DNA from 4 places in the Mesorhizobium ciceri biovar biserrulae genome. Region 1 is predicted to be linked to each of the others. Evidence: predicted binding sites of a transcription regulator. Region 1 holds the regulator's gene; each other region holds the start of a gene.

Region 1 (2,203 bases):
GCTGCCGCCGCCCGCGAAAGGGACGGACCCGAACGGGAAGCCTATCGCAAGGCCGGCGAAGCGCTCGGCTACGGCCTCGGCAGCCTGTTCGCGCTGATCGATCCGGCGCCGGTCGCCATGGTCGGCGTCAGCGCCGCCGCCTTCGACCTGATCGAGCCGGCATTGCGGCAAGCGATTGCCCAGACCGCCGGCGGCCAGCATTCCAAGTCGATTTCCTTCGACACCGAGCCGAACGAACTGCCGCTGATCCGCGAAGGCTGCGCCATGCGGGCGCTGATCTTCGTCGATCAGGAGATTTTTGCGCCGGGCGTGCAGGCGAGATCCGGTTTCGGCGGCAAGAACGTGGCGTGAGTTCAAACGAGGGAGTTCAGTCCTCGCGAATGGCGTAACCCGCCCCACGGATGGTGCGAATGACATCGGGCATGCGGCCGTTGTTGACCGCCTTGCGCAGCCGGCCGACATGCACATCGACCGTGCGTTCGTCGATGTAGATCGTCTCGCCCCAGACATTGTCGAGCAGTTGGCTGCGCGAGAACACGCGGCCTGGATGGCGCATCATGAATTCAAGCAGGCGGAATTCCGTCGGCCCGAGCCGGATCTCGCTCTTCTTGCGATAGACGCGGTGCGACTCGCGATCGAGCACGATATCGCCGACCTTGAGCACGCTGGACAGCACTTCCGGCTTGGCCCGGCGCAGCAGCGCCTTGACCCTGGCCATGAACTCCGGCGTCGAGAAAGGCTTGACCAGATAGTCGTCGGCACCGGTCGAGAGGCCGCGCACGCGGTCGCTTTCCTCGCCTCGCGCGGTCAGCATGATGATCGGCAGCCGCTCGGTCTCGGGACGCATCCTTAGCCGGCGGCAGAGTTCGATACCGGAAACCGCAGGCACCATCCAGTCGAGCACCAGAAGGTCTGGAACGTTCTCCTGCAGCCGGATTTCGGCCTCGTCGCCGCGCGTCACCACTTCGACCTGATAACCTTCGGATTCGAGATTGTAGCGGAGCAGCACGCCTAGCGGCTCCTCATCCTCCACCACCATGATGCGTGGCGCGATCATCGGCTGGTCACCCCTGTCATGCCGCTGGCGCGGACATTGCCGTCTCGTCCTGCTTCGGACGATTGGCTGGCAACTGCGTGCCGGTCAAAACATAATAGGCATTTTCGGCGATGTTGGTCACGTGGTCGCCGATCCGCTCGAGGTTCTTGGCGCAAAACAACAGGTGCGTGCACGCCGTGATGTTGCGCGGATCTTCCATCATGTAGGTCAGCAGTTCGCGGAACACCGATGTGTATTTGACGTCGATGCGTTCATCATTGTTTCTGAGCGTGGCAAGCGCTGCCGCGTCAGCGGCGGCATACTCGTCGACGACCCCCTGCACCTGGATCAGCACCAGCTGCGCCATTGCGTCGATCGAATGCGAAAGGTCGTGCGGCGTGACGCTCAGCCCGACAGTGCCGACGCGCTTGGCGATGTTCTTGGCAAGGTCCCCGATGCGCTCGAGGTCGCCGGCCATGCGGATCGAACCGACCACCGCACGCAGATCGTTGGCCATCGGCTGGCGCTTGGCGATCAGCGTGATGGCACGATCGTCCAGCTCGCGCTGGCGTGCATCCATGATGGCGTCATCGGAAACCACCCGCTGCGCCAGCGCATTGTCCGAATTGAGCAAAGCCCTGGTCGAGCCACCGACCATCGAGCGGGCGAGATCGCCCATGTCGCGGATCAGCTGGCTGATCTGCTCCAGATCCTCATCGAAAGATGCGACGGTATGTTCACCCATGATCTTCGTCCCTCATATGCCAGAGATCAGCCGAACCGGCCGGTGATGTAGTCCTGGGTGCGTTTGTCGTCGGGGGTGGTGAACATCTTGTCGGTGGCGCCCTCCTCGACCAGATAGCCAAGATGGAACATCGCGGTGCGCTGCGACACGCGCGCTGCCTGCTGCATCGAATGGGTGACGATGACGATCGTATAGTTCTGACGCAGTTCGTCGATAAGTTCCTCGACGCGAGCGGTGGCGATCGGGTCGAGCGCCGAACACGGTTCGTCCATCAGGATCACCTCGGGTGACACGGCGATGGCGCGTGCAATGCACAGGCGCTGCTGCTGGCCACCGGAAAGACCCGTGCCAGGTTCCTGCAAACGGTCCTTGACCTCGTTCCAGATCGCCGCCTTCTTCAGGCTGGACTCGACGATCTGATC
Region 2 (2,203 bases), 620 kb from region 1:
AGAAATGCGCAGCGGTTTCCCGTCCCGGATTGCGCAAAAGCGCGTCGCGCCTCGGGACCGCAGCCATTGCGGTGCCGAAAACCGGGACGACGCCGGCCGGAAACGAGGTCACCTCCGCCGGGGGGCGGCGGAGGTGACGTGCAAAGCTGACCGTTGCCTGTTGGCCAGCTTCACAAGGCCTTGAGACGATTGGCATCGGCCGGCGTGGCCTGGCGGTCGATGATCGTGCGACCGAGAGCGTCCTTCATGCTGAAACGACCGTTCTCGAGCTTTTCCGTTATGCCGTCGGGATGCCTGACTGTGATCTTGTTGCCGGTCACGTCGACCTTGTCACCGGTCTTTGCATTGACATGGCTCCCGCTCTTACCCTGACTGGATCCTGATTTGCCGTTGTTGCCACTGTTGCCGTTATTGCCGCTGTTGCCGTTATTCCCATTGCCGTTGCCGCTGTTCCCGCTATTGCTTCCGCCGGAATTGCCGCCGTTGCCGCCCCCACTGTTGCCTCCGCCACCACCGCCACCACTGTTACCGCCACCCTTGGCGTATGCGCTGACGGTGTGGATGCCGGAAACGGAGCCGTCCAGGACAATTTGATAGGGCGCAATCGTCAACACCAGCGCCGCTGCCGATTTGAGCGCCAGCCGGCAACAACGGGTCGTGACCGATCTGTGCATTCTGATCTCCGACGACTGAGCCCGGCGCGCCCCACCCCAACGTTGCAGTGCAACCAACATTGCCGAAAGACGCGGCGCCCGGAAGCGACCTCCGACCGTTGCGGTTGTCAACCAGGACCATTGCAAGCGCAAGGTTGGACTAAAGTCCCAAGTGTATGCTACATTAGCTTCGCATGAACGGCGCCGTGACCGCCATCGCTAAACGGGAGACTGGCTTTCCCGATGCCTGACGACCGCAGACGCCGAACATCAAGTCACCTCCGCCGGGGGCGGCGGAGGTGACTTGTCGAGGGTGCAGTTGCCCGTTGATCTGTTTTTTGCAAACGACTGATGTCGTCCGCCGTCGCAGGATGCGCGGCCAAGATGCCGCCTAAGGTCTCCTTTCATCTCGAACCGGCGATTCTGGAGCAGTTCACGGTCTGCGGGAATGCTTAGCCAGCGCTGCGCGCAATGCCTGTCGCGTCTGAAAGGTCTCCCGATGTCACGAAAATGTGATCCGGCGATTATAAGGGGGTCAAACAGGTACCCACGCTCCAGCCAATCCAACAGCCAGAGGCAAGCCATGACTGACCTTCGCTCCCCCGACACTCGATTCCGCACCAGCCTGCTCGAGGAAAACGACGGCCCGGCCATCAACGCTTCCGACAACCGCACCATGGGCGAGATCATCGCCGCGCGGTTCTCGCGCCGCGGCTTCCTCAAGGGTTCGCTGGCTGTCTCGGCCATCGCCGCCACCGTCAGCCCGCTGGCGCTGATCAGCGCCGACGAGGCCCGGGCCGCTGAAGGCTCGGCCTTCACGTTCGACGAACTCGAGGCCGGCATCGACGACAAGCACCATGTCGCGCCGGGTTACGACGCTGATGTCTTGCTGCGCTGGGGCGATCCGCTGTTTGCCGATTCGCCCGACTTCGACCCGACGAAACAGTCGGCCGAGGCCCAGGCGAAACAGTTCGGCTACAACAACGATTATGTCGGCTACATCCCGGTCGACGGCTCGGCCGAACATGGCCTGCTGGTGGTCAACCACGAATACACCAATCCGCATCTGATGTTCCCCGGCATCGTGAAGATCGTCGAGAAGGACGGCAAGAAGTCGGCCGAAGTCGCACCGCTCTCGAAGGAGCAGGTCGATGTCGAGATGGCAGCTCACGGCGGCACCATCGTCGAGATCCGCAAGGCATCAGGCAAATGGCAGGTGGTGCGCGACGGCAAGCTCAATCGCCGCATCACCTCCAACACCGAAATGGCGCTGTCCGGTCCGGTTGCCGGCCATGACCGCGTCAAGACCAATGCCGATCCGTCCGGCACCAAGGTGTTCGGCACGTTCAACAATTGCGCCGGCGGCGTCACGCCCTGGGGCACCTATGTGATGGCCGAGGAGAACATCCATGGCTATTTCTCCGGCGAGTTGCCGGAAGGCCACAAGGAAGCCGCGAACTACAAGCGTCTCGGCATTCCCGAAGGCGCCTATGAATGGGCGGCGCATTACGAGCGTTTCGACCTCGCCAAGGAGCCCAATGAGGCCAACC
Region 3 (2,203 bases), 330 kb from region 1:
TTCGCGATCGATGACGCAGCCGTCGCCGATGCGGGCGCCGACGCGCAGATAGCCCTTGACCAGAGGCGGCATCGCGGCGATCGCCGCCTTGGCATTGACCGCCTCGATAGGCATCAGGTCCATCGAGCAGTAGCGCCCGGAGACCGCGCACACGTCCCAGGCCGAATTTGTGCGGCAGTGGTGGGCGAGGTAGGTGAGCGCCTCGGCATGCGCCGCCGGCACGGTGCCGTGAAAGGAAGCGCAACCGGTCATCACACCGATTTCATAATGATTGATGTAAGCCCAGATGCCTTGCCACAACGCTTCGATGGTGCGCTTCGAGCGGTATTCCGGCAAAACGCAGGAGCGGCCGAGTTCAAGGAAACGCTGGCCGGGGTGACGGGCAATGAGCTTGGTCAGCTCGAATTCACCTTCGGAATAGAAACCGCCGGCCGTGGCCGCGATTTCTTGCCGCAGCAGCCGATATGTGCCGACGATGCGGCGATGTTCGGGACCGGAAAGCGTGGTGTCCAAAACCAGCAGATGGTCGCAGAGCGGATCGAACCGGTCGGCGTCACGGCGGTCATGGGCCTGGAACAGGTCCTTCCTGGCGCCAAGTTCGTCGTAGAACACCCGGTAGCGCACTTCCTGCGCGGCCGCGATCTCGGCCTCGTTGCGAGCGAGCCGCACTTCAAGATTGCCTATACGGCCCAGTGCGGCGCCCTTTATGACGGAATCGACGTTACGTCCGGCAAGCAAGGCGCTGCTGGCGTTCGGCCGAGTGTCACATTCCGGCATAACTGTATGCACGAGTGATTCTCCTTCGAGCCATCCCTCTTGGCACGGGGATACGGTGTAGGTGCAACAGGATTGTGACAGTACCGTGATACGACGTCGTGGGCAATACTTCGTCGGCTGGCGAATACGATCAACCGGCTACGTTTAAGTGATCGCCCGGTGCGGAATGGGCGGTGGAAAGCTCAGGCCGCGACGACCTGGCCCTCGACGGCATTGACCAGCGCCTCGGGGTCGAGCGGCTTGGTGACAAAGCCGCTGGCGCCATGGGCCAACACCGCATGGCGGGTCTTTTCCTGGCTGTCGGCCGACAGCACCATGATCGGCACCGGCCGCACGGCACTTTCTTCCTCATGGCGGCGGATGGCGGCAATCGCGTCCAGCCCGTCCATGACCGGCATGTGCAGATCCATCAAGACCACGTCGAAGCGGTCCTTGTGCGCGGCGCCGGTGACAGCCTCGACGGCCGCCTTGCCGTTGCCGACCACCCTGACGCGATGCCCGGCCTTCAGCAGCGTGGCGCGGGCCAGCATGGCATTGATGTCATTGTCCTCGGCGATCAGCACCGACAGGCCGCGCTGGCGGTTGCCGACGGCGCGCAGTGTCGGCGCGCCGCGCTTTTCCGGCTGCGGCGGGCCGAGGCTCGGAGCATGGCTGCTCAACAGTACACGCAAAAGTGTTCCGCCGCGCACCGGCCTGGCCAGGAAGGTTGCGTAGCCACTGGCGCGGAACTCGCCAAGCATGCCGCGATCTGTCGGCGCGATCAGCGTGATCGCCTCACAGTCGGAGAAACCGCTCTGGCGCAGGCGCTTGAGCAGCCTTCCGTCGCCTTCCTCCATCGCTGCATCGACCAGGATCGCGTCGCAGCCGGCGGCGAAAGGCGCGGCCTGTGCGGCGGTGGTGGCGATGTCGACCGCGCCACCGTTGGCACGGATGGTGCGGGCGATGGCGTCGGCCTCGACGGCGTTCTTCGACAGGATCACCACGCGTCTGCCCGAGAGGGCATTCTGGCGGCCCTGCGGCGCTTCGGTGGCCGCTGTCGCAGGGACTTCGAAGACGAACTCGGATCCCTGGCCGAGCCGGCTGGATACCGAGATCGTGCCACCCATGGCGGCCACCAGGCGCCTGGAGATGGCAAGGCCGAGGCCGGCCCCGCCATGTGTGCGTGTCGACGTGCCGTCGGCCTGCTCGAATTCCTCGAAAATGCGCTCCAGGTCGGCATCATGCAGGCCCGGACCGGTATCGGCGATGGTAAAGCATATGCGGTCGCTGGTTTCGGTGCGTGCGCGTGCAATGCTCACCAGCACGCCGCCGCTGTCGGTGAACTTGATGGCGTTGCCGATGAGGTTGAGAAGCACCTGCCTGACCTTGCCTGGATCGGCGGTGATCAATTGCGGCACGTCGGGTTCGACATGACAACCCAGCCCGA
Region 4 (2,203 bases), 3.1 Mb from region 1:
CCCTATCATGTGCCGGTTTTCGTGCTGACCCATCACAAGCGGGAACCGATCATGATGGAGGGCGGCACCACTTTCCACTTCGTCATCGACGGCATCCATTCAGCTCTTGAACAGGCCAAGGCTGCCGCTGGCGGCAAGGATGTGCGGGTCGGCGGCGGCGTCGCCACCATACGGCAATATCTGCAGGAAAAACTGATCGACGAGATGCATCTGGCGATCGCGCCGGTGCTGCTGGGCACGGGCGAGAACCTTTTTGCCGGCCTGGACATGCTCAAGCTCGGCTATATCTGCAGCGAGCAGGTGGCGACCCCGCTCGCAACGCACGTCACCATCAAGCGGGCGTAAGGTGGAGAGCCAATCTCCCCCCTCGTGGGGGAGATCGCAGCTTCGTCTGCCTCAATACTTCTCCGGTACGTAGAGCTCGCGCGGCAGCACCTGGCGTTCGTATTCGGGGTTGAAGACGCGCTCCGGCAAAGTGATCTCCTCGTGCGGCACTTCCTCGTAAGGCAGTTGCTTGAGCAGATGGTCGATGCAGTTCAGCCGCGCGCGTTTCTTGTCGTTGCCCTCGACGATGAACCAGGGCGCTTCCGGGATGTTGGTGCGGGCGAAGGTCTCTTCCTTGGCCTTGGTGTACTGCTCCCAGCGCACGCGCGACTGCAGGTCCATCGGCGACAGTTTCCACTGTTTCATCGGATCGTGGATGCGCATCAGGAAGCGCATCTGCTGTTCCTCGTCGGTGATCGAGAACCAGTATTTGACCACGGTGATGCCCGAGCGGACCAGCATGCGCTCGAATTCCGGCACGTCGTGGAAGAATTCTTCGACCTGATCGGGCTGGGCAAAGCCCATCACCCGCTCGACGCCCGAGCGGTTGTACCATGAGCGGTCGAACAGCACGATCTCGCCGCCGGCCGGCAGATGCGGGACATAGCGCTGGAAATACCATTGCGACTTTTCGCGCTCCGTCGGCGCCGGCAGTGCGACGACACGGCAGATGCGCGGGTTGAGGCGCTGGGTGATGCGTTTGATGACACCGCCCTTGCCGGCCGAATCGCGTCCCTCGAAGATCACCACCAGCTTCTTCTTGTGGTGGGCGACCCAGGACTGCAGCTTGATCAATTCGGACTGCAGGGTGATCAGGTCGCGAAAATACTGCATGCGATCGATCGAAGGCGGATGCGAGTTCTTGTAGATCTTGGCGATCTCCATCGACAGCGCCGGCTCCGACATTTCGAGCTCATAGTCTTCGTCAAGCGTGTCGGCGAGCTCGGCTTCAAGCCAATCCCTGGCCGGAGAATTCTGTTTTAGCTCGGTCATTATCGGCTGCTCCACTTGCAAGCTCTGTCGATCCACGTCCGGCGCCCCAAACTCCCGACCTACAGCCCGGGAACGGCAACACCTGAGCCGACTTCCATATAGGCCTGCAATGACGGTTTTATTGCAGCGCGAGCATGGTCACCGCCGCCGTCGGTCCAGCCAGGCATGATCGATCCGCCGCGCTGGCATGGAGACACGTCGCCCAAATTGTCCTACAAATAGCGGCCACTTTCGGGCGCCCTCCCCAGCCCTTTCCCAATGCAATCGCGAGGACCGACATGGAATACCGCACCCTCGGCCGTTCCGGCCTGAAAGTATCGACACTGACCATGGGGACCATGACGTTCGGCGGCGCCGGTGCTTTTTCGGCGGTCGGCAAGACCGATCTCGACGAAGCGCGCCGGATGATCGATCTCTGTATCGACGCCGGCATCAATGTCATCGACACCGCCAATGTCTATTCGAACGGCATTTCCGAAGAAATCATCGGCGAAGCGCTCGGCGGCAAGCGCAAGGGCGACGTGCTGATCGCCTCCAAGGCACGGATGCGGATCGGCAAAGGTCCAAACGATGAAGGCCTGTCGCGCCATCACCTGATCCGGGAATGCGAGAAGAGCCTGAAGCGGCTCAAGACCGACGTCATCGACATCTATTTCCTGCACGAATGGGATGGCGTGACGCCGCTGGAGGAAACCATCGCCGCGCTCGACACGCTGGTTGCCCAGGGCAAGATCCGCTATGTCGGCTGCTCCAACTATTCCGGCTGGCAGGTGATGAAGGCGCTCGGCATCAGCGACAGCCGTCATCAGCCGCGCTTCATCACGCAGCAGATCCACTACACGCTGGAAGCGCGCGAAGCGGAGTACGAACTGCTGCCGATTTCCGT

The links. The regulator PhoB, encoded in region 1, activates phosphate uptake and scavenging genes when phosphate is short. The targets are predictions, from matches to a motif close to TGTCATNNANCTGTCAT.
Region 2: the regulator PhoB is predicted to act here: its motif matches at 1,154-1,170, upstream of A4R29_RS29370 (PhoX family protein).
Region 3: the regulator PhoB is predicted to act here: its motif matches at 841-857, upstream of olsB (l-ornithine N(alpha)-acyltransferase).
Region 4: the regulator PhoB is predicted to act here: its motif matches at 1,427-1,443, upstream of ppk2 (polyphosphate kinase 2).

The regions. Positions count from the first base shown of each region.
Region 1 is NZ_CP015064.1:5,595,608-5,597,810, forward strand. It holds gene A4R29_RS26375 (ROK family protein) at 1-351, shown strand, start outside; gene phoB (phosphate regulon transcriptional regulator PhoB) at 368-1,057, opposite strand; gene phoU (phosphate signaling complex protein PhoU) at 1,074-1,781, opposite strand; gene pstB (phosphate ABC transporter ATP-binding protein PstB) at 1,808-2,203, opposite strand, start outside.
Region 2 is NZ_CP015064.1:6,213,554-6,215,756, reverse strand. It holds gene A4R29_RS29375 (hypothetical protein) at 171-674, opposite strand; gene A4R29_RS29370 (PhoX family protein) at 1,237-2,203, shown strand, end outside.
Region 3 is NZ_CP015064.1:5,269,935-5,272,137, reverse strand. It holds gene olsB (l-ornithine N(alpha)-acyltransferase) at 1-777, opposite strand, end outside; gene A4R29_RS24815 (PAS domain-containing hybrid sensor histidine kinase/response regulator) at 960-2,203, opposite strand, start outside.
Region 4 is NZ_CP015064.1:2,403,531-2,405,733, reverse strand. It holds gene A4R29_RS10890 (dihydrofolate reductase family protein) at 1-345, shown strand, start outside; gene ppk2 (polyphosphate kinase 2) at 397-1,317, opposite strand; gene A4R29_RS10880 (aldo/keto reductase) at 1,596-2,203, shown strand, end outside.